2 linked regions of the Hydrogenispora ethanolica genome follow. The protein of the gene in region 2 interacts with the protein of the main gene of each other region in a pairwise test. Links are inferred from orthologs where the notes say so. Each region holds a gene or a part of one and is shown on either strand. Other genes may lie near its edges.

Region 1 (11,511 bases), on a different replicon or contig from region 2:
AGACAGTAACCACAGCCCCGGCAGAAAGCTCCGGACAATTCAGCCCGATCCCGCCCGATCACGCTCCACATGGCCTCATCGAGGACCGGTGGATTCTCCTCAAGCGCTAGAAACTCATCCAATTCCCACTCATGTTGAATCCCCCAGATCGGCACCACATTATCGTATTGGCGTAAAAAGGCGAAAGTGGCGGCGGCCTGGGTAATCAACCCGCCCGATAGACCTTTCATGGCAATCAGGCCGCAATCATATTTCCGGCACTCCTCAATCAGCTCGAGGTCGGCAGCGGATGATAACGAATTCAGCGGGAATTGCACCGTGTCGAAAAGCCCGGAAGCGGCAGCCTGAAGGGCTACGTCCAACCGGTGATTGGTGAACCCGATGTGCCGGATCATTCCTTGCGCCTTGGCGTCCAACAGGGCCCGGTAAGCGTCTCCCTCGGGGTCCGGCAGGGCGGGTGGGTTATGCAGTTGATAAATATCGATATAATCGGTTTTCAATAAGTTCAGACTGGTTTCAAGGTTCCTGGCGATCAGCTCCCCATTGCCGATCGGCGTTTTGGTGGCAATGATGATCTCTTTCCGGACATCCCCCAGCGCTTCGCCGATCTTGGCCTCGCTATCCGTATAAGCCCGGGCGGTATCAAAAAAATTGATGCCGTTCCGAAAGGCCTTGCGCAACAAATGAGCGGCAGCGCCAAAGGAAATCCGCTGGATGGGAATAGCCCCAAAACCACTCCGGCTGACCGTCAAGCCAGTACGGCCCAAACGTATTTTCTCCATCAACGACCCTCCTTATCATAGAGTAGGTTGACTCGGCTTTGCTCAGCGCGGCCTGCTCCGGCGTTCGGTCATGGAGATGCCGTCCAAACCCCAGGCGTCGGGATTCAGCTCGTCAATGATAAAATAATTGGCTTCCTCCTGATTTCCGAGGACCCTCACCATCAATTCCTTGGTGGCCCGCATCATCCGGGCCATCTCCTCCGGATTGCTGGTGCCTTTCGATATTTTTATATTGACGAAAGATACCGCGCCGGCCTTCGCGGCGGAACCGCCAATCAGCCATTGTTCGGTGGGGATCTCCTCAATGATGATGGTGGTCAGCCTTTTCTCCCGGCCCATTACCGTGCCGATCAATTCGGTCAACCCGGCGGCAATCTCGGTTCGTTGCAGGTCGGTGACCTGTCCTTTGGCCAACTTTAATTGCACAAACGGCATCCACAACTCTCCTTTCGAATATTGGGGAAATAAACACTAATTCAATCTCTTTCGGTCTTTTCCTCTACCTCACGGCATTTTTAACAAAAATCGCAGTAATTTCTGTTGCCGTTCCACGGGCCAATCGAAACCAGGAAGCTTTCGGACAAAATAAAAAACAGGATGCATTGCGCACCCTGCTGTAGACGGAATATTTTTTACATTTTGGCTTGGCGCGGTTTGGCCTCGTTAACGATGATCTCCCGACCGCCCATGTCTTTACCGTTCATTGCCTCAATCACCCGGTCGACGTCTTCATCTTCGACCTCGATAAACCCGAAGCCTCGAGAACGACCATTGGCCGGATCGGTAATAATCCGGCTCGATTTGACCTGAGCCTGATCTGCAAAAAAGGATGCCAAATCTTCTTTTGTGGCCGACCAGGGCAAATTTCCGACATATAAGGTCTTGGTCAACTTTTTCACCTCTCTTTCATCCGTAAGGACGTGAGGGCTCAGTCCTAAATCGCGCTAGCCAGTACCGTTTATATGTTGACTGTTTATGGCCCCGGCATCATCGGTTCTGATTCAGTTGTTTAACCCGAGTTTTAAGTTGCCGGAGCATTCGAGCATCAAAACTCAGTTTTTCGAGTCAGGAAACCAGCGAACGGTTCAACTTCAGCCCTTTACCGTTAATATTGTGCGTCAAAAAAATCTGACTATACCAGCGGTGACGCCAATTTTAAAAATCCCGGTAAATTCGCTTTTCCGCGATGTACTCCAGTACTGGATCCGGCACCAGGTAACGGATCGACCGTTCGTACATTAGCTCCACTCTCAACCAAGTCGAGGAAATATCGAGCAACGGCGCTTCCAAAAAGAGAATCCGCTCTCTGAAAGGGTGCAGGAAGGCCGGCCAGTCATCCCCTTTTTTCAGAATCGGATACCCCGGGCGGAAGGCGGTGATGATCCGGGCTTCCTCCAGTATCGATTGATAATCTTTCCAGGAGTGAAGCTCCAGCAATGAGTCAAAACCCATGATCAGGGCCGCTTCCATTCCAGGATGGCTTTGCTTGAGTTGACGGACGGTATCGATCGAATAGGACGGACCGGTTCTTTCCAACTCGACGCCGGAAGCTTCAAAATTCGGATGGTCGGCAATGGCCAATTCCACCATTTTCAAGCGGTTTGCAGCCGAGGTGGACACCTCGCCGATCTTATGAGGCGGAATTGCCGCCGGAACGAAAAGTACCTTCTCAAGATGATAAGCTTCCCGGGCCTTCTCCGCCAGAACCAGGTGGCCGAAGTGAATCGGATCAAATGTGCCGCCCATCATTCCAAACATCATCTTTGTGTCAACTCCATGCCGAGATTGATCAAGACCCTAAAATGCCGGCTCAAGCGTCATTCATTTCCGAATCTGACCGTCGCCGTAAATAATATACTTAATGGTCGTCAATGCCTCCAGACCCATCGGTCCCCGGGCATGTAGCTTCTGCGTGCTGATGCCGATCTCCGCGCCAAAGCCGAATTCAAAACCATCAGTGAACCGTGTCGAAGCATTCACATAAACCGCGGCCGCGTCAATCTCGGCCAAAAACAAGCGGGCCTTGGCGTAACTGGTCGTGACGATGCACTCGGAGTGCCGGGTCCCGTAGCGGTTGATATGCGCGATCGCCTCGTGGACATCGGCCACGATTTTGACTGCCAGGATCAGATCCAGGTACTCGGTGGCCCAATCCTCTTCCGTGGCCGGCCGCGCCGCAATGAGCCGGCAAGTCTCAGGGCAGCCCCGTAGCTCAACCCCCGCTTTCTGGTAATCCTCGGCGAGCAGCGGCAAGATGCGCGGAGCAATGTCCCGCTGGACTAACAGCGTCTCCATGGCATTGCAGACGCCCGGACGATGCACCTTGGCGTTAAAGGCAATCCTACGGGCCATCTCCAGTTCGGCGTCGCCGTCAATATAGGTATGACAGTTCCCGACACCGGTCTCGATAACCGGAACCGTGGAGTTTTCGACCACCGCCCGGATCAGTCCGGAACCGCCGCGCGGAATGAGCACATCTAAATACTGATTCAACTTCATCAGCGCCGTGGCCGCTTCCCGCTCAGTCCGCTCCACCAAAATAACCGCATCCTCAGGCAGCTCCAAATCGGCCAAGGCTTTCCGGAGCGTTCCCACCAGCGCCTGATTGGAATGCAAAGCTTCGGAACCGCCTTTCAGGATCACGGCGTTTCCCGTCTTCAACGTCAGTCCCGCGGCATCCACCGTCACGTTCGGCCGCGCCTCGTAAATGATTCCCACCACGCCGAGAGGCACCCGTTGCTGGCCGATCTCCAACCCATTGGGACGTTTCCACATCCCGGTGACCTTCCCGATGGGATCTTCCAGGCTGACCAGCGTCCGCAGTCCTTCGGCCATGCCTTGAATTCGCTGGGGAGTCAACGTCAGACGGTCGATTAACGCGGCCGAAAGCCCTTTCGACTTGCCTTGTTCGACATCTTGCCGGTTCGCGGCCAGAATCGCTTCGCTTTCAGCGACGAGATAATCGGCCATCTTGATCAATAGTTGATTCTTACAGGTAGAAGATAACCGGGCCAGGATGGGCGCGGTCTGCTTAGCCCGCCTTCCGATTTCCGCGACATACTCCGCGATCTCCATTGCGATACCCCCTAGTTTAAAGCCGTAATCACCAGATTATCCCGGTGAATCACCTCATCGGCAGTTTTAAACCCCAGAATCATTTCGATTTCAATGCTTTTTTTGCCCATAATCTTCTGCAGATGTTCCATGCCATAATTGGTCAAACCCCGTCCGAGCTCCATTCCTTCGGAATTGACGACTTGAATCATATCCCCTTCCTCAAACTCGCCGTGCAGTTCGGAAATTCCCGAAGGTAACAGACTCTTCCCCTGGCGGAGCAAGGCCCGTTCCGCGCCGGCATCCACCACGACCGCGCCATTGACTTGGGGGCCATACGCGATCCACCGTTTGCGGCTGGAAACCACATTATGGGAGCTTAAAAAGGCCGTCCCCACCGGTTCTCCGTTGAATATCCGCTGAATTCTGGAAGGTTCGTTGCCATTCATTAATACCATGGAGGTCCCGGCGGCCGTCGCCATCTGGGCGGCCTCAATTTTGGTAACCATTCCTCCGGTCCCCCACGAGCTGCCGGCTCCGCCGGCCATCGCCCGGATATGCTGGTCAATCTCGACCACTACCGGAATGAGTGTGGCCGAATGGTCTTTGCGTGGATCGGCGGTGAATAAACCATCCACATCCGAAAGGAGGATCAACAAATCGGCTTCGATCAATCCGGCCACTAAAGCCGAGAGCGCGTCGTTCTCGCCGATCTTCAGTTCCTCAGTGGCCACCGTGTCGTTCTCGTTGATGATCGGGATGGCCCGGTATTGCAGCAACGCCAGAATCGTATTCCTGGCGTTCAGGTAGCGTTTTCGATCGCTGATGTCATTACGGGTCAATAGAACCTGCGCCACGATCGGTCCGTATTCGGAGAAGAGTTTCTCGTAAACCTGCATCAACAAGCCTTGGCCAATGGCCGCCATTGCCTGCCGCTCAATAATGGAGGATGGGCGTTCGTTGAGGCCCAGGCGGCCCAGACCGGCCCCGACGGCTCCGGAGGTTACCAAAACCACTTCTTTGCCCTGATTTTGCAGATCGGCCAATTGGCGCACCAACTGTTCCATGCGGTTCAGATTGAGCTTACCGCTGGCATGGGTTAAAGTGCTGGTACCGACCTTCACCACGATCCGCCGTGCTTGCTGTAAACGGCCCAAATAATCCACTTTCATCCCTCCCCGGAAAGGTCGATCCTGGGGGAACGGCCCGTCTCCGGCGGACGATAAAAAAGAATATTCCTGCCGATAACCTGCACCACGTCGGCGCCAGTCGCCTCCGCCAGTTCCGAAGCGGTCTCCCGGGTATCCCACTCGGTATGCGGGAGCACTCTGCCCTTCACCAGTTCGCGGGCAGAAAGAGCTTGATCCAGCTGCTCGATGGTATTGGCGGTAATGCCGCCTTTTCCGACAATGAGGATCGGTTCCAATTCATTTCCCATGCTTCGTAAGATACTCCGCTGCTTGCTCGTTAACAAAACTTTAGCCCTCTCTCTCTTTACCTTTGCACGATATGGAAGAATATCAACTCTTTCTTCGAAAATGTAGTTCCGTCGGCTCGCCCGGTCTACGGTGGGCTTGCCGATATTAGCCAAAATTATAGCATATTTTGGCGAAGAACGCTAAAAAAAAGTGAAGCCGGAAGCTTCACCCATTGTTTAACCGATTTTGTCTTTACGAATTTGGCGACGGTGGTTTTCATAGCTGGGATCGCCTTTGCGCCATGAACTGTTGGGTCTTTCGCGGACAACCGCCGTTTCGGTGACGATAAATTCGTTTCGGGCGGTACAATAATAGATCGCCTCACCTCTTCGACAATTCCCACACTCCAAACAAAGCACCGTTTCACCCTCCCGTTTTAATCTTCACCGGAATACGTAAACTCAAAATCGCCAATCCGAACCAGATCACCTTCTTTGACTCCGGCGTTCACCAAGGCTTCCTCGACGCCCCATCGCTTTAACAACTTTTGCATGCTGCGGACCGACTCGTCGTTTTCCAGGTCGAAACGGGCGATTCGCTTGGTTAAAGCGGCGTTTTCAACGATATAGACGGACCCATCCCTCAGCACTTGGATCTCGGATGTTTCACCCGCGGGTTGAAGAGGGGTCAGCGGTTCCGGGAGAGGAACCGCCGCTGCTTTCGGCAGTTCGTCCAACTTCTGAATGATCATATTCAGTAGCTCGTCGATTCCGGCTCCGGTGGCTCCAGACAGGGAGTATACGGGAACCGGCGCCAGTTTCGCTTGAAATTCTTCAAAATTGGCGCGGGCTTCCGGCAGATCCATTTTATTGGCGACAACCAACTGCGGCCGGTGCGCCAAATCGGGATTGTACAATTCCAGCTCCTGGTTGATCTGCAGATAATCCTGATAGGGATCGCGCCCTGAAAAGCCCGAGAGATCCACCAGCTGGATCAGCAATCGCGTTCGCTCCACATGGCGTAAAAACTGATGGCCTAGGCCAACTCCTTGATGAGCGCCTTCGATCAGACCGGGAATATCAACCGCCACAAAGCTCCGTCCCTTATAGTCCACCACCCCCAGATTGGGTGTGAGGGTGGTAAACGGATAGTCGGCGATTTTCGGGCGAGCCGCCGAAATTTTGGAGATCAGCGTCGATTTCCCGGCATTGGGAAAACCGATTAACCCAACATCGGCAATGAGCTTCAACTCCAACTCCACCCATAACTCCGAGCCCAGCTCCCCTTTTTCCGAGAAGCGCGGCGTCTGGCGGGTCGGAGTTGCAAAGTGAGAATTACCACGTCCGCCACGACCGCCCCGCAAGATTACAAATTCAGCTCCGGGAGTCGTCAAATCCGCAATCAACGCTTTGGATTCCGCATCTCGAATGATCGTTCCGACTGGAACGGGAATTCGCAAATCTTCGCCATCTTTTCCGAACCGGTTGACCGCCTCTCCGTTGCCGCCATTGCCGGCCTTGAAATGATGCTGATACCGAAAATCGCTGAGTGTCGACAGATTGCTATCCACTACGAATATGATATGACCGCCGCGTCCGCCATCCCCTCCATCGGGACCGCCGCGGGAAACATACTTTTCACGCCGAAAACTGACTGCTCCGGAACCGCCTTGTCCCGATTTCAAAAAGATTTTTGCATAATCTAGAAACAACAACTACACCTCATTAATTATTATTCGACGACTATCCGGAATTATCCTTTCCAGAATAATGGAAGTTTGGACTGGTTTTTGACGAATCATGCGAGTTCTTGGTGTAGGATCACCTTGTTTCGCCCATCGTTTTTAGCCCGATACAAAGCCTCGTCAGCTCCGCCAATTAGGTTTTCGATCTCTAACAGAAGCTGCTCGTCATCGAGCAGTTTGGAATGATCGGATGTTTCGGAGAGCCCATGGACTCCAAAACTGGCGGTAATGGCTAACTGTTTGTCGGCGCAAAACCGTCGTTTGACAATGTTTCCCCGCAAACGTTCCGCCAATATCATCGCATTCTCGGCTGGAGTTTGAGGGAGTAAAATAACAAATTCCTCGCCGCCAAAGCGGCAAGCGACATCATATTCCCGGACCGATTTTTTGATGAAATCACCAAATTCGGTCAATAACTGATCGCCGACCTGATGACCGTATTGTTCGTTGACGGACTTAAAATAGTCCAAATCGACAAAGAGAATGGATAACGGTTGCTTAAAGCGCCGGGCCTTTTTGATCTCTTCCCGAATGCGCTGCATCAAAAAGTTGCGGTTGTATAAGCCGGTCAGCGGATCGGTGGTCGCATGCTGATAGAGTTTGGAAAGATTCACGTACAAGCGCGCATTCTCAAGTGCCGTCTCCTTGGTCACCTGATAGAGACGCGCGTTATCCAGATGCACGGCTATCCGGGGAGCGAACGCATTTAACACCGCAAACTGGTTTTGGGTAAAAGCATCCTGATCTTTAAAAAGGATGATCAATCCGAGCAGTTTGCTCTGGACGCTGAGCGGAATCATCATCAGGCTGCGATAAAATTCCGCCATTCCTTTTAATTCCGGAGCATCGGGAAGCGATTCATGCAAGCCATTCAGTATTAAAGCCTCTGGAGTCCTGACGGTTCTTTCAAGAACCCCGTCGGGCTGGCGCAACACTTTGGTGACTCCATTGATATGGGTCGTCGGAATGCCGCTGATCGTTTTGATCTTCAGTTCGTTGGGAACCGTTTCGATCCAATACACGATACCCGATACCGCTGCGGTTTCTCGGATTACCGTGTTCAAAATGTTCTTGGATAGATGAGCAAAATCAAGCTCTCCATCAAAAACATTCTCCAATTCAAAAAGTCTCTGATAAAAATCAATGTTCGCTGAATCCATTGTCAATATTAAACCACCCTTCTATCCATACCATAATATCGGCATGAATAGAGGATGGTTTAACAAATTTTCACTTCGCTCGAATCTCAGCAACGAAAGAATCGGAACCGAGGTTACCACTGGATCAAAGCAGCTCCCCAACTGAGTCCGCCGCCGAAGGCTATCAACATCACATAATCGCCTTTCTGGAACCGGTGCCAATTTTCGTGCAAGGCCAAACCGATCGATGCCGAAGAAGTGTTCCCGTATTTTTCGATATTGCTGATGAACTCGATATCGCCAATGGAAAAATCTTTACCGGCCGCGATAATCCTTTGATTGGCCTGGTGTGGAATCACGTATTTAATCTGTTCCGGCTTAATCCCTACTTTAGCCGGCACCGTCTCCAACAGTTCTTTGATTTTGCTTACCGCAAATTTAAAGACCACTTTGCCGTTCTGGCGAAAATAATAATTGGAACGCCGGTCCTGCAGCAAATCGTTGATTCCGCCAATCACTACTTCTTGGGACATCGAGGGATCGGAGCCGAGTTCGGTACAGAGCAGCAAATGTTGGGGGCGATCGCTGGTGACCACCGCGGCAGTGGCGCCATCACCAAAAAGCACGCAACTGGAACGATCCGAATAGTCCGTAACCCTGGAGAGCTGTTCGCCTGCTGTAACCAGTCCGTAGCTGAGATCATTTCGGGATTTGAGAAGGCTTTCGGCCATTGCCAATCCAAAAACAAAGCCGGAGCATGCGGCATTCAGATCGAAACAAAAACCATGGTTGGCCCCGAGTTCGCGCGCGACCTCACAGGCTTGGGCCGGACTGAAGCGATCCGGAGTAAGGGTAGAGGAAACAATAAAATCCAGCTTATCCGGGTCCAACTCAATGGTATCACAGGCCATCCGGGCAGCTTTGGTCACAATTTCATAAATATTTTCTTCCGGCCGCAGGATATGCCGTTCCCGGATTCCAGTGCGGGTGGTTATCCACTCGTCGGTGGTATCGACCATTTTTTCCAAATCGGCGTTGGTCAACAGTTTTTCGGGAACCGCGGCTCCGATCGAAGAGATTCCAATTTCTTTCATTGTACTCCTCCTAGTCTTCGTCTTTTAATAGTTTCAAATAATGGGCCATTTCCAACGACATGCCATGAATCACGAAAGTCCCTTTGCAGACAATCTCTTCTTTACAGCGGACGATCACTTCAATGAAGAAGCGATGTCCTCTTTTCTCCAAGATTTGGGCCTTGGCAATCAGCTTTTCCCCGGCGCGGACGGTCCGCAAGAAATCCAGCTCCGCCTTGCCGGTGACAGCCACCTGGGCCGCAGCCACCGCGTTGGCAAGGGTGTTGGCCATGGCAAAAATAATATGGCCTCTCACGATATTGCATTTCTCAAGGCACATGGAGCGATCGGTATCGAGAAAGGATAACCCCTTCTTTCCGGGCTCGATCTCGATCAATTCGCCGACAATTTCCCGATTCGCCAGCGATTGCGAGACCCCAAAGAATTGGGAAGCCATCTCCCTGGTACGTTTGCGAACTTCGGGAATGGCCAACTCCATGCGGTCCAAACGGACCGTCGGAATACTCACCTGGAGAATCTCCGCCAGTTCCTCATCGGTGATGAAGGGATTTTGACGGATCGCATCCAGAAGCTTGCGATGGCGTTCGTTTTTTTTCATGATTTTAGGGTTGCTAGACATGATCATCCTAAACAATTTATTATTACCTGATAATAATTTTAACTCACTTCACTGATTTATGCAACCAATTTTTAGATCTTTCTTGCGTCATGGATTCTTGAGAGTAAAAATCCAAGCGCCATTATTATTCCCCAATTTTCAGGGAGTGTGAAACGAAATGCTCCGGCCGCGCCGCGCTCATCCCATCGTTCAGCCGGCTTGTAAAGCTCTTCTTCCATCCTTCACGCCTTTCGTCCAGATCTTTCATTACTCAGTCTTTGGATAGCATTCCCGAAAGAGCGGAAAACCGGCCCTTTGCTTCGGAGAGGTTGCCGGATTTTTCCGGACGAGCGTCCGGGAAAATCCGGCAACCCTTCAAAAAGAAACGGCCCGTCCGCAGCGTCATGCCTCGGACTTGGCCGTGTTTCACCTGAAATATACTATCTTCAATCCCCGGTCCCCGAGAAAACGTCTCGGAGTCCGCGCTAATCGCCCTAACCCTTCAATGCTCCCGTAGCGATACCTTCCTGAATATTTTTTTGAAAGATCAGATAGACGACGATCACCGGAATGACCGCCATAAAGTTCCCGGCCAGAATCAGCTCCCAAGAAGTGCTGTAGAGTGTATAAAACGACTGGGTCGACAGGATCAAGGTATAGTTGTTCTGATTGGAGATAAACACCAGCGGCAGCATAAAATCATTCCAAATCCAAATAATCTGCAGCAAAGCCACTGTGATATTGATCGGCTGAAGCATGGGAAAGATAATTTTTCGAAACGACTGCCAGTAGCTGGCCCCATCGATCAACGCCGCCTCTTCTACCTCCTGAGGAATCGTCTTCACAAAACCATGATAGAGGAAGATGGGCATGTTGATCCCCACCCCGATGTACACCAGGATCACGCCCCAGATTTTATTGAGGATATGCAATTGGGCGGAGACTTTGACCAACGGAATCATGATGACGGAAAACGGGATCATCATCGATGAGATAATGAGAAAAAAGATCACATTGCTAAGCACCGTTTTGGTCCGGGAGAGCTTGTACCCGGCCATCGAACTGAAGAGGACGATCCCAAAGGTGCTGCAAACGGTGATCACAAAGGTATTCAAGGCCGAATGCAAGAAGCGCATGGATTGGAAAGCGGTGACATAGTTGTTGAAGTTGAACGTTCGCGGCAGGGCCATCACCGCCTGATTCATTTCGGCCGTGGTTTTGAAGGAGTTCAGTAGGGCCATGAGCAAAGGGAAAAGAACCAACAGGCCGGTGAAGGATAAAAAAAGAAAACTGCCGATCCGGCTAGCGGTAAAGGAACCTTTTAAGAAGAGTGGCCCCGACTCAAAAAGGCGGCGCCAGTTTGGCGTTTTAACGACGCTCATAGCTCCACCTCCCGCTTCTTCATCAACGTAATTTGCAGCAATGATACCGCCAGGATCATGATGAACAGAACGATCGCCTTGGCGCAGCTATAACCCATCCGCATAGTGGTACTGAAGGCATCGTAATAAAGGTTCAAGCTGATCGAAGCGGTGGACCAACCCGGACCGCCATTGGTCAATCCGAAAATCAAATCAAAAGCCTTAAAGGAATTATTAATCGTTACAAAAGTGCAGATCGTGACCGCCGGCATGATCATCGGGAAGGTTACTTTGATGAATTTCTGAAATGGATTGGGACCA
Region 2 (11,489 bases):
CGGATTGTAAGGCACCTGATGATCCCGGAGATATTGCCAGACCTCCTCGGTAGTCCAGTTGGCCAAAGGATTCAACTTGAGCAACTGGTGGGCCTCATCCCACTCGATCGTTTGCGTGGCGGTCCGGGTCACCGCTTGTTCGCGGCGCAGCCCGGTGATCCAGACATCCAGCGTCCCCAAGACCCGTTGCAACGGCTGAAGCTTTCGTACCTGACAACATTGCTGGCGGAGTTCGATACTTTCATAAAACAGATCGGGCCCATGTTCCCGGACCAGCGCTTCCAACTCCGCGCTATCCGGGGCGTAGATCTCATAATGAAAATGATAACGGCGCATGGTCGCCTGAATGGTCGCATAGGTCTCCTGAGGCAGCCGTCCGGTATCCAGGACAAAAATGCGGGCCGCCGGATCGATGGCCAGCAGCATATCGGTTAACACTTGATCTTCCGCGCCCAGGCTGGAAGCCAAGGCAATCCGGCTACCGTAGCGGGCCGTCATCTCCCGCAACAATTCCGGCGCCGGATAATCCCCATAGCGGGACTGTATTTCGGACAGTTCCATCTGCATGTTCAGCCTCTCCCTTCGGAGTCAGCCGAGATTCGCCCGGTATTGCAAATCTCTTCGCCCAACGGCTCAGACTCCTTTTTCGACGATAATTCGATAAACCTCGCCTTCCGGCGTGACCTTGATAATCTTGTGCCCTTCCTCCTTGAGGCTGCGCGGCACATTCAACATGGCGTCGCCCTCATCCAGGACCACTTCCAAGCGCTCGCCCGCCGCCAGCTCTTCCAGGGCCAATTTGGTCTTGACGAAATTCAACGGGCAGACTACCCCGTGGAGATCGATGCTTTTTTTCACTTCACTCATTTAAAAGATCCTCCTTCACCTTATCCGGCCCGATCCGGTCGATCATATGGCCGAAACGTTCCCGTTTTCTGCCGTGTTGCCGGTAGTATTCGACCACCTTGTCGACCAGCCGGTACAGCTCCGCCTCATCCTCGATCAATGTCCGCAGCTTGGTAGCCAGCCGGGGAGTCTTGCCCATGGTGCCGCCGATCCATACGATATATCCTTGTTTGGCCGCGAACCAGGCGTCCGTGGGGCAATTGGCCGTACAAATGCTGCAATAGATACATTTTGTCTCATCCAAACGGTACTCGCCGTCCTGTTGATAGATGGCCCCCGCCGGGCAGCTATTGACGCAGAGATCGCAGCCCGTACAGCGCTCGCTCTGCCAGGCCGGCAGAATGCCGCCCATGATGCCCAGATCGTTCTCAGTGGCTTTGGCGCAATTATGGGGGCACCCGGTGACCGCCATCTTGAATTTATGCGGTGTATCCTGCCGGAAATATTTTTCGTCCAAAGAACGGGCCACGGTTTTGGTGTCAATCGTCCCCCAGCGGCAAGTGGAGCTGCCGGGGCAAGCCACCACGATCCGGATCCGCGGGCCGCAAGCGCCCATGGCGATCCCCGCCTTTTCGAGCTCAAGCCGGGCCGCTTCCAGCTTGGAATAGTGGACGAAATGAATCTCAATTCCCTGGCGGGTCGAAAGATGGATCTGGCCCCGGCCGTAGGCGGCGGCAACCTCGGCCACTTTTTGCAGCTGCGCGGCGCTGAAATCGCCGCCGACCGCATGCAGGCGCATGGCGAAGTATTCCTTTTGTTTCTGCTGAATCATACCGACCTTTTTCAAGGCAGCCAGATCGAAATCCGGTGTACTCATGCCGGTTCCTCCTCCGTGAATTCGATGACAATCTCCGATACTTCCCTTGAGCGGACCCGATAGGCTTTGATCGCCGGCTCGGCGGCCATGAAGGAAACGATCAGGTACACCAGATCCGGATCGTTCAGCAGCCGCAAATCTTCCTCCGACAAGCGCGCCGGCGAGGAAGGATGGCTATGGTATACCGCGATCAGCCGCAATCCCTGAGCCCGGCTCGCCTTGACCGCCCGGAACTGTTCCTCGGGAATGAATGAAAAATGTTCCGGGCTATGATCGGCGTTGGTCATCGGGAGCAACGCCTTCACCGTTTCATCTTGACCCGCCAGATAGCCGCAAGCCTCATTGGGAAGTTCCCGGCGCGTCTGCGCGATCAGCTGTTCTTTGATGGCAACCGGGATTCTAAGCATGAGCGTTGCGCCTCAATTCACAAACCGGCTGTTCGTAGTCGACCAGCCCGGTAACTGTCGGATGTTCGCCACAGATGGGGCAGTCGGGGTTGCGGCGAAGGTTCACGGTACGAAACTGCATATCGAGCGCATCGAACATCAGGATCCTGTCGGTGAGCAGCTTTCCCTTGCCAATGATGTATCGCAAGGCTTCGGCGGCCTGGATCGTGCCCAGCATGCCGGCGACCGCTCCCAGGATGCCCGCTTCGCTGCAGGTGGGAACGGCTCCCTTGGGAGGCGGTGAGTCGAAGACGCAACGATAACAGGTGTGACCCGGGACATAGGTCATGGTCTGGCCGTTAAAGCGCAAGATGCCGCCGTGGGAAAACGGTTTCTGATACAACACGCAGGCGTCATTGATTAAAAATTTGGCCGGAAAATTGTCGGTGCCATCGATGATGAAATCGTACCCGGCGATGATTTCGCCGATGTTATCCGCAAAAACCCGGGTCTGATAGGTTTTAACCCGGACATCGGGATTGATGGCTTCGAGCTTGTTCCGGGCCGACTCCACCTTGGGGCGGTTTAAGTCGGCGCTGAAATGAATGATCTGCCGTTGCAAATTGGAAAGATCCACCGTATCGCCATCCACCAAGCCGATGGTGCCAACGCCGGCCGCGGCCAGATAAAGGGCGGCCGGCGAGCCCAATCCTCCTGCCCCGATAATCAACACTTTTGACCGCAAGATTTTTTCCTGGCCCACCCCGCCGACATCTTTCAGGATGATATGCCTGCTATAGCGTTCAATTTGACTCTCTGTAAAATTCATGCGCTACTCCTTTGCCAATGCTTGATCAAAGTCGTTTATGATGTCACGAAGGCTCTCGATCCCTACCGATATCCGGACCAAATCCGGATAAACTCCCGCCGCTTCCTGTTCCGCTGCTGAACAATTATGATAAATGGTCGAGGCCGGATGGATGATCAGTGTTTTGGCGTCGCCCACATTGGCGAGGCATTTTACCATTTTTAAACGGTTGATCATCCGGAAGCAGCGTTCCCGGGTACCCAAGCGAAGGGTAATCAGCCCGCCGTACCCTCCGTGGAATTGTGCCGCAGCCACGGCATGATCGGGATGCCCGGGTAAACCGGGATAATTCACGGATACTACCTGCGGCTGGGCTTGAAAGTATTCCACCAGCCCAACCGCGTTGGTACAGTGCTTCGACATTCGCAATGCCAAAGTTTCCAGCCCCAGGTTTTGCAGGTAGGCATTGAACGGCGACAGGCAACTGCCGGTGTTCTGGAGAACCTGCCGTCTGGCCCGGGCCAAAAAAGCATATTCCCCGGCCTGCTTGGTCAAGGCCGCCACCGCCCCGGTCCGGCAATGCCGCCAATCAAAATTCCCGAGGTCCACCAGGATCCCGCCGATGGTATTCCCGCTGCCTGAGATATACTTGGAGGTCGAGTGAATCACCAGATCAACCCCGAAGCGCTTGGCCGCGAAAAGATACGGCGTACTCAAGGTACTGTCGACCACCAGCGGCACGCCTTGCTCTCTGGCGACGGCCGCAATCGCTCCGATATCCGGGATGTCCAATTTAGGGTTGCCGATCGTCTCCAGGAACACCAGCTTGGTCCGGGGAGAAATGGCCCGGCGGTAGGCCTCGGTAGCGGTGGATTCGACATAAACCACCTTGATACCGGAGTTTCCAAAGATCTCGTTGAACAATTGAAAGGTCCCGCCGAACAGACTCTTCCCGGAGACAATCTCATCCCCCGCTTGAGCCAGCGTATAAACGGCCGTGGCGATCGCGGCCATTCCCGAAGCGGTGGCGATAGCGCCCAATCCGTTTTCCAAAGCATTGACCCGGTTTTCAAAGGCGGTCACCGTCGGATTAGCGATTCGTGAATAAATATGGCCGAATTTCCGGCCTTGAAAGGCCGCCTCCAGATCTTCGGCGCTGTCATACGCAAACGCGGCCGATTCATAGATAGGCAGCGCCGTGGCGCCGGTCCCCTTGTCTTGATCAAAGCCGCTATGAATGGACCTCGTTTCAAAATCCCATGTGTTTGCCATCTCGCTGCTCCTTCATTGACAACATTCCCAGGCCGCGGCACCGCCGCCCATAAAGTACAGGAATTCCACCTGGTCGCCCTCTTGCAACCGGGTCGTTTCATAATCCGACCGCCGCAGAATGTTTCCGTTCAATTCCACCGAGACCATCTCCGGCATCTCGACTTTTTTGACCTTCAGCAGCTCACTGATGGTTCCCTGCTCCAGTCGGATTTCTTCGCTGTTCCCATTGATTGTCAGTTGCATGTCGCTCATCCTTTGCTTGTTTTGATATGATAATGATTCGTTGCTGATACGGGATACATTTCAAATCACATAATTCTCGACAAAGACCTTGAGGTTTTTTAATCCGACAAAAACCTCGTCACCCTCAGCCAGCCTCAGCTCGGTGAAGCGCTCCTTGGTCAGTTCCGCTTCGATCAGGCTGTTATCGTCGGCCCGCTTCAATTCCAACCGAACCACCGGGCCGATGGCCCGGATATGGGCGACCCGCGCTTTGATGCTTTGATTATCCTCACTGTGGCGTTCAATCGCCAGTTCGTGGGGGCGGACATAGGCAATGGCCGATTGCGCCGCGGCATCCCGGTGCTCCGGCGCGACGAACTCACTGGCACCGATCCGGACCTTCCCTCGGTCGAGCCGGCCGCGGAAAAGATTGACGTTGCCCAGGAACTGGTAGACAAAGGAGTTAACGGGATGGTCATAGACCGCTTCGGGTGTACCGATCTGCTCGATCCGGCCCTCGTTCATCACCACGATGCGATCCGCCACCTCCAGCGCCTCCTCCTGGTCGTGCGTCACAAAAATGCTGGTCACATGGATCTCGTCATGCAAATGACGAATCCAATGCCGCAACTCTTTGCGCACCTTGGCATCCAGCGCGCCGAACGGTTCATCCAACAGCATTACTTTCGGCTCCACCGCCAGCGCCCTAGCCAAAGCAATCCGCTGCCGCTGGCCGCCGGAGAGTTGCGCGGGATAGCGATTGCCCAGCCGGTCCATTTGAACCAGTTTCAAAAGCTCATTGACTTTGGCGTTGATCGCTTCACGCGAAGGGCGGGAACGGGCTGGCCGCACCCGTAGTCCGAACGCAACATTCTCAAAGACCGTCATATGCCGGAATAGCGCATAATGCTGAAAAACGAAACCGACTTTCCGGTCCTGGACCCGCTGGGCAGTAGCGTCTTCTCCTTCAAAAAAGACCGTCCCCCCATCCGGAGTCTCCAACCCGGCGATGATCCGCAGCAACGTAGTCTTGCCGGATCCGGACGGGCCGAGCAAAGCCACCAACTCGCCGGTGGGAATCTCCAAATCGACATGGTTTAAAGCCGTGAAACTGCCAAATTGTTTATCGATATCCCGAATGACGATACTCATCTTTTATGCCTCCCGCTCCACCGGATTCTGCAGTTCCGGCCGTTGATGCTGCTGTTTCCATTCCACCAGCGATTTGACGGCCAGGGTAACCAAGGCCAGTAGCGCCAGCAGTGAAGCCACCGCGAAGGCGGCGGTGAAGTTATACTCGTTATACAGAATCTCCACTTGCAACGGGATCGTATTGGTCATGCCGCGAATGTGGCCGGAAACAACCGAAACGGCGCCGAATTCTCCCATTGCCCGGGCGTTACAAAGAATTACGCCGTAGAGCAGGCCCCATTTTACATTCGGAAGAGTTACCTTGAAGAAGGTTTGCCAGCCGTTGGCGCCGAGCACCAGGGCCGCCTCTTCCTCTTCTTTGCCCTGGCTCTGCATCAGCGGGATCAACTCTCTGGCAACGAAAGGAAATGTCACCAGGACCGTCGCCAGCACGATTCCGGGCACCGCGAAAATGATTTTCAGATTATGCGCAAACAGCCATGGCCCCAGCCAACCGTTTAGACCGAAGAGCAAGACGTAAATTAAACCCGAGATCACCGGCGAAATAGCGAATGGCAAATCAATGAGCGAAATTAAAAAGCTTTTGCCGAAAAAATCGAACTTGGCGATGGCCCAGGAAGCCGCCAGGCCGAAGACCAGATTGAGCGGCACCGCGATCGCCGCCGTCAATAACGTCAGCCGGATCGCCGCGAAGGTATCCGGTTCGGCCAGCGCTTTCAGATACGTTTGAAATCCTTTCTCCAGCGCCTGACCGAAGATGGCGAAGAGCGGGATGATAATAAAAAAGCCGATGTATAAGAGGGCCATGACGATGAGAAGCCAGCGAACTTGGAACGGCTCACTGATGGGGGCGTCCGGCCGGGCCGTCACCACCGTCGTTTTACTTTCCAGAGACAAGGTTCACCCACCTTTCAGGCTGCAAGTTGTTTCTTGCCGCTCCACCATTGCAATAAGTTGATCAAGAGCAGTAAAACAAAAGAAATACCCAGGATCACCACGGCCACCGCCGCCGCGCCGGCATAATCAAACTGTTCCAGCTTGGTGACGATCACCAGCGGCGCGATCTCGGTACGCATTGGCATGTTGCCGGAGATGAAAACGACCGATCCGTATTCCCCCAGTGCGCGGGCGAAAGCGAGCGCCAGGCCCGTCAGCCAGCTCGGCCAAAGGGCCGGAAAGATGACCCGGGTGAAGGTTTGCCAGCGGTTCGCGCCCAGGCTGACGGCAGCTTCTTCGACCTCTTTCTCCAAATCCTGCAGTACCGGCTGGACGGTTCGGACCACAAACGGCAGCCCGATGAAGGTCAGGGCGACCATCACCCCCAAAGGGGTGTAAGCGACTTTGATGCCCAATGGTTCCAGAAAACGGCCGATCCAGCCATTCGCCGAGTAAATGGTGGTCAGTGCGATGCCAGCCACCGCAGTGGGCATGGCAAACGGTAGATCGACAATGGCATCCACCAGTTTCCGTCCGGGGAATCGATAGCGCGTCAACACCCAGGCCAGCAGCAGACCGAAGATACCATTGATCAAAGCACCGCCAAAAGAGGCCAACAGGCTCAACCGGTAAGATGCCACCACCCGCGGCGCGAGCACCGTCTGCCAAAATTGTGGCCAGCTCAACGTCGCAGCCCGCAAAAACAGCATCGCCAGTGGAATCAAGAGGATCAGACTCATGTACAATACGGTAAACCCGAGCGCCGGGCCGAAGCCCGGCAGGATACTGCGTTGCTTCCGATTCAATCCCATCACATCCGCTATGTTCAATGCTGGTAAATCTGGTCAAAGACGCCGCCGTCGACAAAATGAGTCTTTTGCGCTTTCTGCCAACCGCCGAAGACCGAGTCGATGGTGAACAATTTCACCTTGGCGAAATGATCATACTTGGCGGCCACCGTTCTGAGGCGCGGCCGGTAATAGTTTCGCGCGGCGATCTCTTGGCCTTCCTTGGTATACCAGTATTTCAGGTAAGCCTCGGCCACCTTGCGGGTACCGTGCTTATCGGCGAATTTATCAACCACGGCTACCGACGGCTCCGCCAGAATGCTTAGGGATGGGACTACAATCTCGAATTTGTCCTTGCCAAGCTCATGAATGGCCAGGAACGCTTCGTTCTCCCAGGCTAACAAAATATCCCCCAGCCCACGCTGGACAAAAGTGTTAGTAGCGCCGCGCGCTCCCGAATCCAGCACCGGCACGTTTTTAAAAAGCTGAGTCACAAACTCTTTGGCCTTCTCCTCTTTACCACGGTTCTTTTTTAAAGCGTAACCCCAGGCCGCCAAGTAATTCCAACGGGCGCCCCCCGAAGTTTTCGGATTCGGCGTAATCACCTGCACGCCCGGTTTCACCAGATCGGACCAGTCTTTGATGCTTTTGGGATTCCCCTTGCGAACCAGAAAGACAATGGTCGAGGTATAAGGGGCGCTATTATCCGGCAATCGTTTCAACCAGTTTTTCGCGAGCAATTGGCCGTTCTCATACAATGCGTCGACATCGTACGCCAGAGCCAACGTCACAACGTCAGCCTCCAACCCGTCAATCACCGACCGGGACTGGGCGCCCGATCCGCCGTGCGATTGCTTGACGGTCACTGTCTGGCCGGTCTTTGCCTTCCAATACTTGGCAAACGCGGCATTGTATTCCTGATACAACTCACGGGTCGGATCATACGATACATTCAGCAACGTGACCTCCCCCGCCGCCCAGGCCATCGGCAGGAGCGACATTCCTAACACCACTACAAACCCCAGAAACAAGACCAGTTTTTTAACCACCGCTAAAACCTCCTTCAGCTTTCGTTTTATTTTTTTGAGTGCAATCTCTCATGATGAATTTTATTATTCTTATCAAAATACTAGGTATTTGATTTAAAAAAATAGGCCGTCTTTCCGCCAATTCACTCTATCCTATGCAGAAGGAATGTCTTTAATTCCAAGAGGTTTAGTAAGATATTTTTTATCTTACTTTACCAACATGGGAAAGTCAATACTCGCCAGGGAATTTTTATAAAAAGTTGTCACAAAGTTCTCATCAAATCAGCTGACAAAACTCCGCATCTCTCCACTCTCTTGTAACATAACAAACAAGCCATTCTCATCAGCATCAGACCACCTGCTCTTGCAATCTCTCAAAATAATATAAAATAAAACCGCGGATCGCCTGCCGCGGTCAATGCAATGATTCGGTTATCCATAACATAAAGCGAGCAAGCGGAATTTCTCGCTCTCCGTCGGCAATCGGGGCGCCTCAGATAAAACTCCGGCGGATGATTTCCGCCAAATCCTGCTGCACCGGGTTCCGCAATGTGTTCCCAATGTTCTTGGCCCGGATCGCAATGGCCGAGAACCGGTCGATCTCCGCTTCACTGATCCATTCTCGTTCTCCCAACAACTCTTTGAGCATGGCTTGAAATGAATCCAGATCGGCGAAACCCGTCCGGCGAAGCGCTTCCTCCACTCGTTCCCGGCAACTTGCGGCCACGAAACGCAGGTACTCCGACATCAATAGGCCGTTAGCGCGGCCGTGGTCGATATCCCGGAAATAAGTCAATGAATACCCCATGGCATGCAGGGCCGTGGTTCCGGTGTGGGCGATCACCATTCCCGCCAGCATCGAAGCATACAGCAGCTGTTCGCGGACGGTCCAGGAGATCTCCTCCCCCCGCAATAGCGGCAGGCAGGCACCGCTAATTCGCAGACTCTCCGCAGCCAGCAGATTGCTGAGCGCGATTGCCCGCTTGGCGAGACAGCCTTCCAGCGCGTGGGAAAGCGCGTCCAGCGCAGTGTTGACGGTCACCCGCAGTGGCAGGCTCAAGGTGTAAGTTGCATCCAAAAAGGCCAGCCGCGGAAAGATTGCTTCGCTGGCAATACTGGTCTTGGTCTGCAGCCGGTCATTGGTCAAAATTGCGTACTGGGTCACTTCACTGCCGGTTCCGGCGGTGGTCGGAACCGCGACCATCGGCAAAGCCGGATTTTCGAAGATGCCCGCGAACAGCTCCGCATCATCAAGATCGTTCGCGGCCAGTAAGGCGATGGCCTTGGCCGCATCTAAGGGCGATCCGCCGCCGCAGCCGATCACAAAATCCGCGCCTTCGTCCCGGGCGACGGCCGCTGCCTCGCGCACCGCGGCGATCGATGGATTACTGGCGATCCGGTTATAGACAAAGTAGGGAATCCGCTTCTCTTGCAAAGCCGCTGTGATATCGGCCTGCGAACCATTAACCAGCGCCGAGTGGCAACCGGTGACCACCATAGCCTTCGCGCCCAGCGCGGCCAGTAGCGAAGCATGCTCCCGGATGCATCCCTTTCCGGCGATCACTTTGGTGGGGATGAAAAATTGCTCGGCCATGGGCGCCTCCTCTTGAAGCGAAAGTTTATGAGATGCCGCGGAAATCGAGCCGTTCCCAACAGTTTAGGAGGCGGCCCGCTGCAGATAGCCGTCGGCGACAGTCAGCGCCCTGTCGATCGCCCGGAAAGCCTCGTTCAATTGGGCTTCGTTGATGATGATCGGAGGCGCGAAGAACATGTAATTCCAGCGGAGATACATGAAGACCCCTTCCGCCAGCAGAGTCCGTTCCACCGCCGCCATCACCTCGCCGCTGCCGTTCCAGGGCACGATCGGTTCACGGCTGGCGCGGTCCTTGACCAGCTCTATGCAGCCGAACAATCCCTGGTTCCGGACGTCGCCCACGCAAGGATGTTTCCGCTTCAGATCCTCCATCGACCCTCGCGTCACGCCACCCATGGCCCTGGCGTTGGCGATCAGTTCCTCCTCCTGATAGGCCTCGATGGTGGCGATGGCCGCGGCGCAAGCCAGCGGATGGCCGCTATAGGTCAGGCCGCAGTAGAGATATTGATCGGCAATGGCGGTAGCGATTGCGTCCGAGATCCCGACCGCCCCCAGCGGTACGTAGCCGGAGTTAATTCCTTTGGCCATGGTCATGATGTCCGGTTCCACGCCGAAGGCGTTGATAGCGAACCATTCCCCGGTCCGGCCAAACCCGCTCATCACCTCGTCCGCGATCAGCAGGATATGATAGGTGTCGCAGATCTCCCGCAACATGACCAGGTACTCCCGGGGTGGTATGAAAACGCCGTTGCTGCCGGTGATCGATTCGATAAGGATGGCCGCGACCGTCTTCGGGTTCTCGTACAGGATCGTCTCTTCAACATGCTTAGCGCACTCGATCCGGCAGCTGCCGTATTCCTGCCCGAATGTACAGCGATAACAGTAGGGATCGTACACCTTGATCACCCCCGGAATTCCCGGCTCCACCGGCGGCCGGCGCGGATCCCCGGTAAGAGTGATGGCGCCGTACGTCGAGCCATGGTAGGAACGGTAACGGGAGATGATCTTCTGCCTGCCCGTAGCCAGCCGGGCAATTTTGATGGCATTCTCATTGGCGTCGGCACCGCCGTTGGTGAAGAAGAAATGGTTGATCCGCGGCGGCGTGACCGTGCTGAGCAGCTTGGCCAGCGCGCTCCGGGTCTCGGTGGCGATGGACGGCGCGATGTAGCAAAGCTTATCCGCCTGATCCTTGATGGCCTGAACCACTTTGGGATGCTGGTGCCCGATATTCGAGTTCACCAGCTGTGAGGCCAGATCCAGGTAACGTTTGCCGCCGCTGTCCCAAAAATAAATGCCGCGGGCTTCATTCACTACCATCGGCTTCAACCGGCTCTGAACCGACCAGGAATGCAACACGTGTTCCCGGTCGCTCCGATAGACTTCATCGCTAAAACGCTGATCATCAACGGTTGCCATCGCTCTTAACCCCTTTCATCGGCGGATTCGAAGGGATTGCGCCGTTTTTTGGGGATATGGTCCCGCGACGCTCTCTTCCAATTTATTGAATTTTGTAAATATTATACTAATTTTTAGAAATTAATGTCAATATCCATTCCATCAATATGTCATTCCGAGAGAGA

Evidence for each region.
Region 1: the proteins of EDC14_RS18695 (region 2) and EDC14_RS17000 interact in binary tests that used the Escherichia coli proteins (3 or more experiments, as listed by UniProt). The link is inferred for Hydrogenispora ethanolica from one-to-one orthologs.

What each region holds. Positions count from the first base shown.
Region 1 is NZ_SLUN01000022.1:79,015-90,525, forward strand. What follows is about bases 1,731-4,730. They hold EDC14_RS17000 (glutamate-5-semialdehyde dehydrogenase), read right to left. Parts: upstream 3,858-4,730; coding sequence 2,604-3,857; downstream 1,731-2,603. Other genes in these bases: nadD (nicotinate-nucleotide adenylyltransferase), read right to left, coding at 1,938-2,543; proB (glutamate 5-kinase), read right to left, coding at 3,869-4,730. In the rest of the region: EDC14_RS16980 (aldo/keto reductase), read right to left, coding at 1-782; EDC14_RS16985 (tautomerase family protein), read right to left, coding at 825-1,217; EDC14_RS16990 (RNA recognition motif domain-containing protein), read right to left, coding at 1,415-1,672; more of proB, read right to left, coding at 4,731-5,002; EDC14_RS17010 (YhbY family RNA-binding protein), read right to left, coding at 5,005-5,310; GTPase ObgE, read right to left, coding at 5,691-6,968; EDC14_RS17025 (sensor domain-containing diguanylate cyclase), read right to left, coding at 7,052-8,158; EDC14_RS17030 (beta-ketoacyl-ACP synthase III), read right to left, coding at 8,272-9,231; transcription factor FapR, read right to left, coding at 9,242-9,850; EDC14_RS26850 (hypothetical protein), read right to left, coding at 9,922-10,068; EDC14_RS17040 (carbohydrate ABC transporter permease), read right to left, coding at 10,324-11,211; EDC14_RS17045 (carbohydrate ABC transporter permease), read right to left, coding at 11,208-11,511. UniProt on the Escherichia coli protein: Catalyzes the NADPH-dependent reduction of L-glutamate 5-phosphate into L-glutamate 5-semialdehyde and phosphate. The product spontaneously undergoes cyclization to form 1-pyrroline-5-carboxylate.
Region 2 is NZ_SLUN01000027.1:8,317-19,805, reverse strand. The notes cover bases 3,529-6,506. They hold EDC14_RS18695 (sulfate/molybdate ABC transporter ATP-binding protein), read right to left. Parts: upstream 5,564-6,506; coding sequence 4,493-5,563; downstream 3,529-4,492. Other genes in these bases: cysT (sulfate ABC transporter permease subunit CysT), read right to left, coding at 6,475-6,506; cysW (sulfate ABC transporter permease subunit CysW), read right to left, coding at 5,567-6,460; thiS (sulfur carrier protein ThiS), read right to left, coding at 4,202-4,432; EDC14_RS18705 (O-acetylhomoserine aminocarboxypropyltransferase/cysteine synthase family protein), read right to left, coding at 3,529-4,189. Also shown: EDC14_RS18730 (phosphoadenylyl-sulfate reductase), read right to left, coding at 1-567; EDC14_RS18725 (sulfurtransferase TusA family protein), read right to left, coding at 634-867; EDC14_RS18720 (4Fe-4S binding protein), read right to left, coding at 860-1,723; EDC14_RS18715 (M67 family metallopeptidase), read right to left, coding at 1,720-2,130; EDC14_RS18710 (HesA/MoeB/ThiF family protein), read right to left, coding at 2,123-2,938; more of EDC14_RS18705, read right to left, coding at 2,942-3,528; more of cysT, read right to left, coding at 6,507-7,305; EDC14_RS18680 (sulfate ABC transporter substrate-binding protein), read right to left, coding at 7,326-8,288; EDC14_RS18675 (iron-containing alcohol dehydrogenase family protein), read right to left, coding at 8,809-9,909; EDC14_RS18670 (aminotransferase class III-fold pyridoxal phosphate-dependent enzyme), read right to left, coding at 9,973-11,325. UniProt on the Escherichia coli protein: Part of the ABC transporter complex CysAWTP involved in sulfate/thiosulfate import. Responsible for energy coupling to the transport system.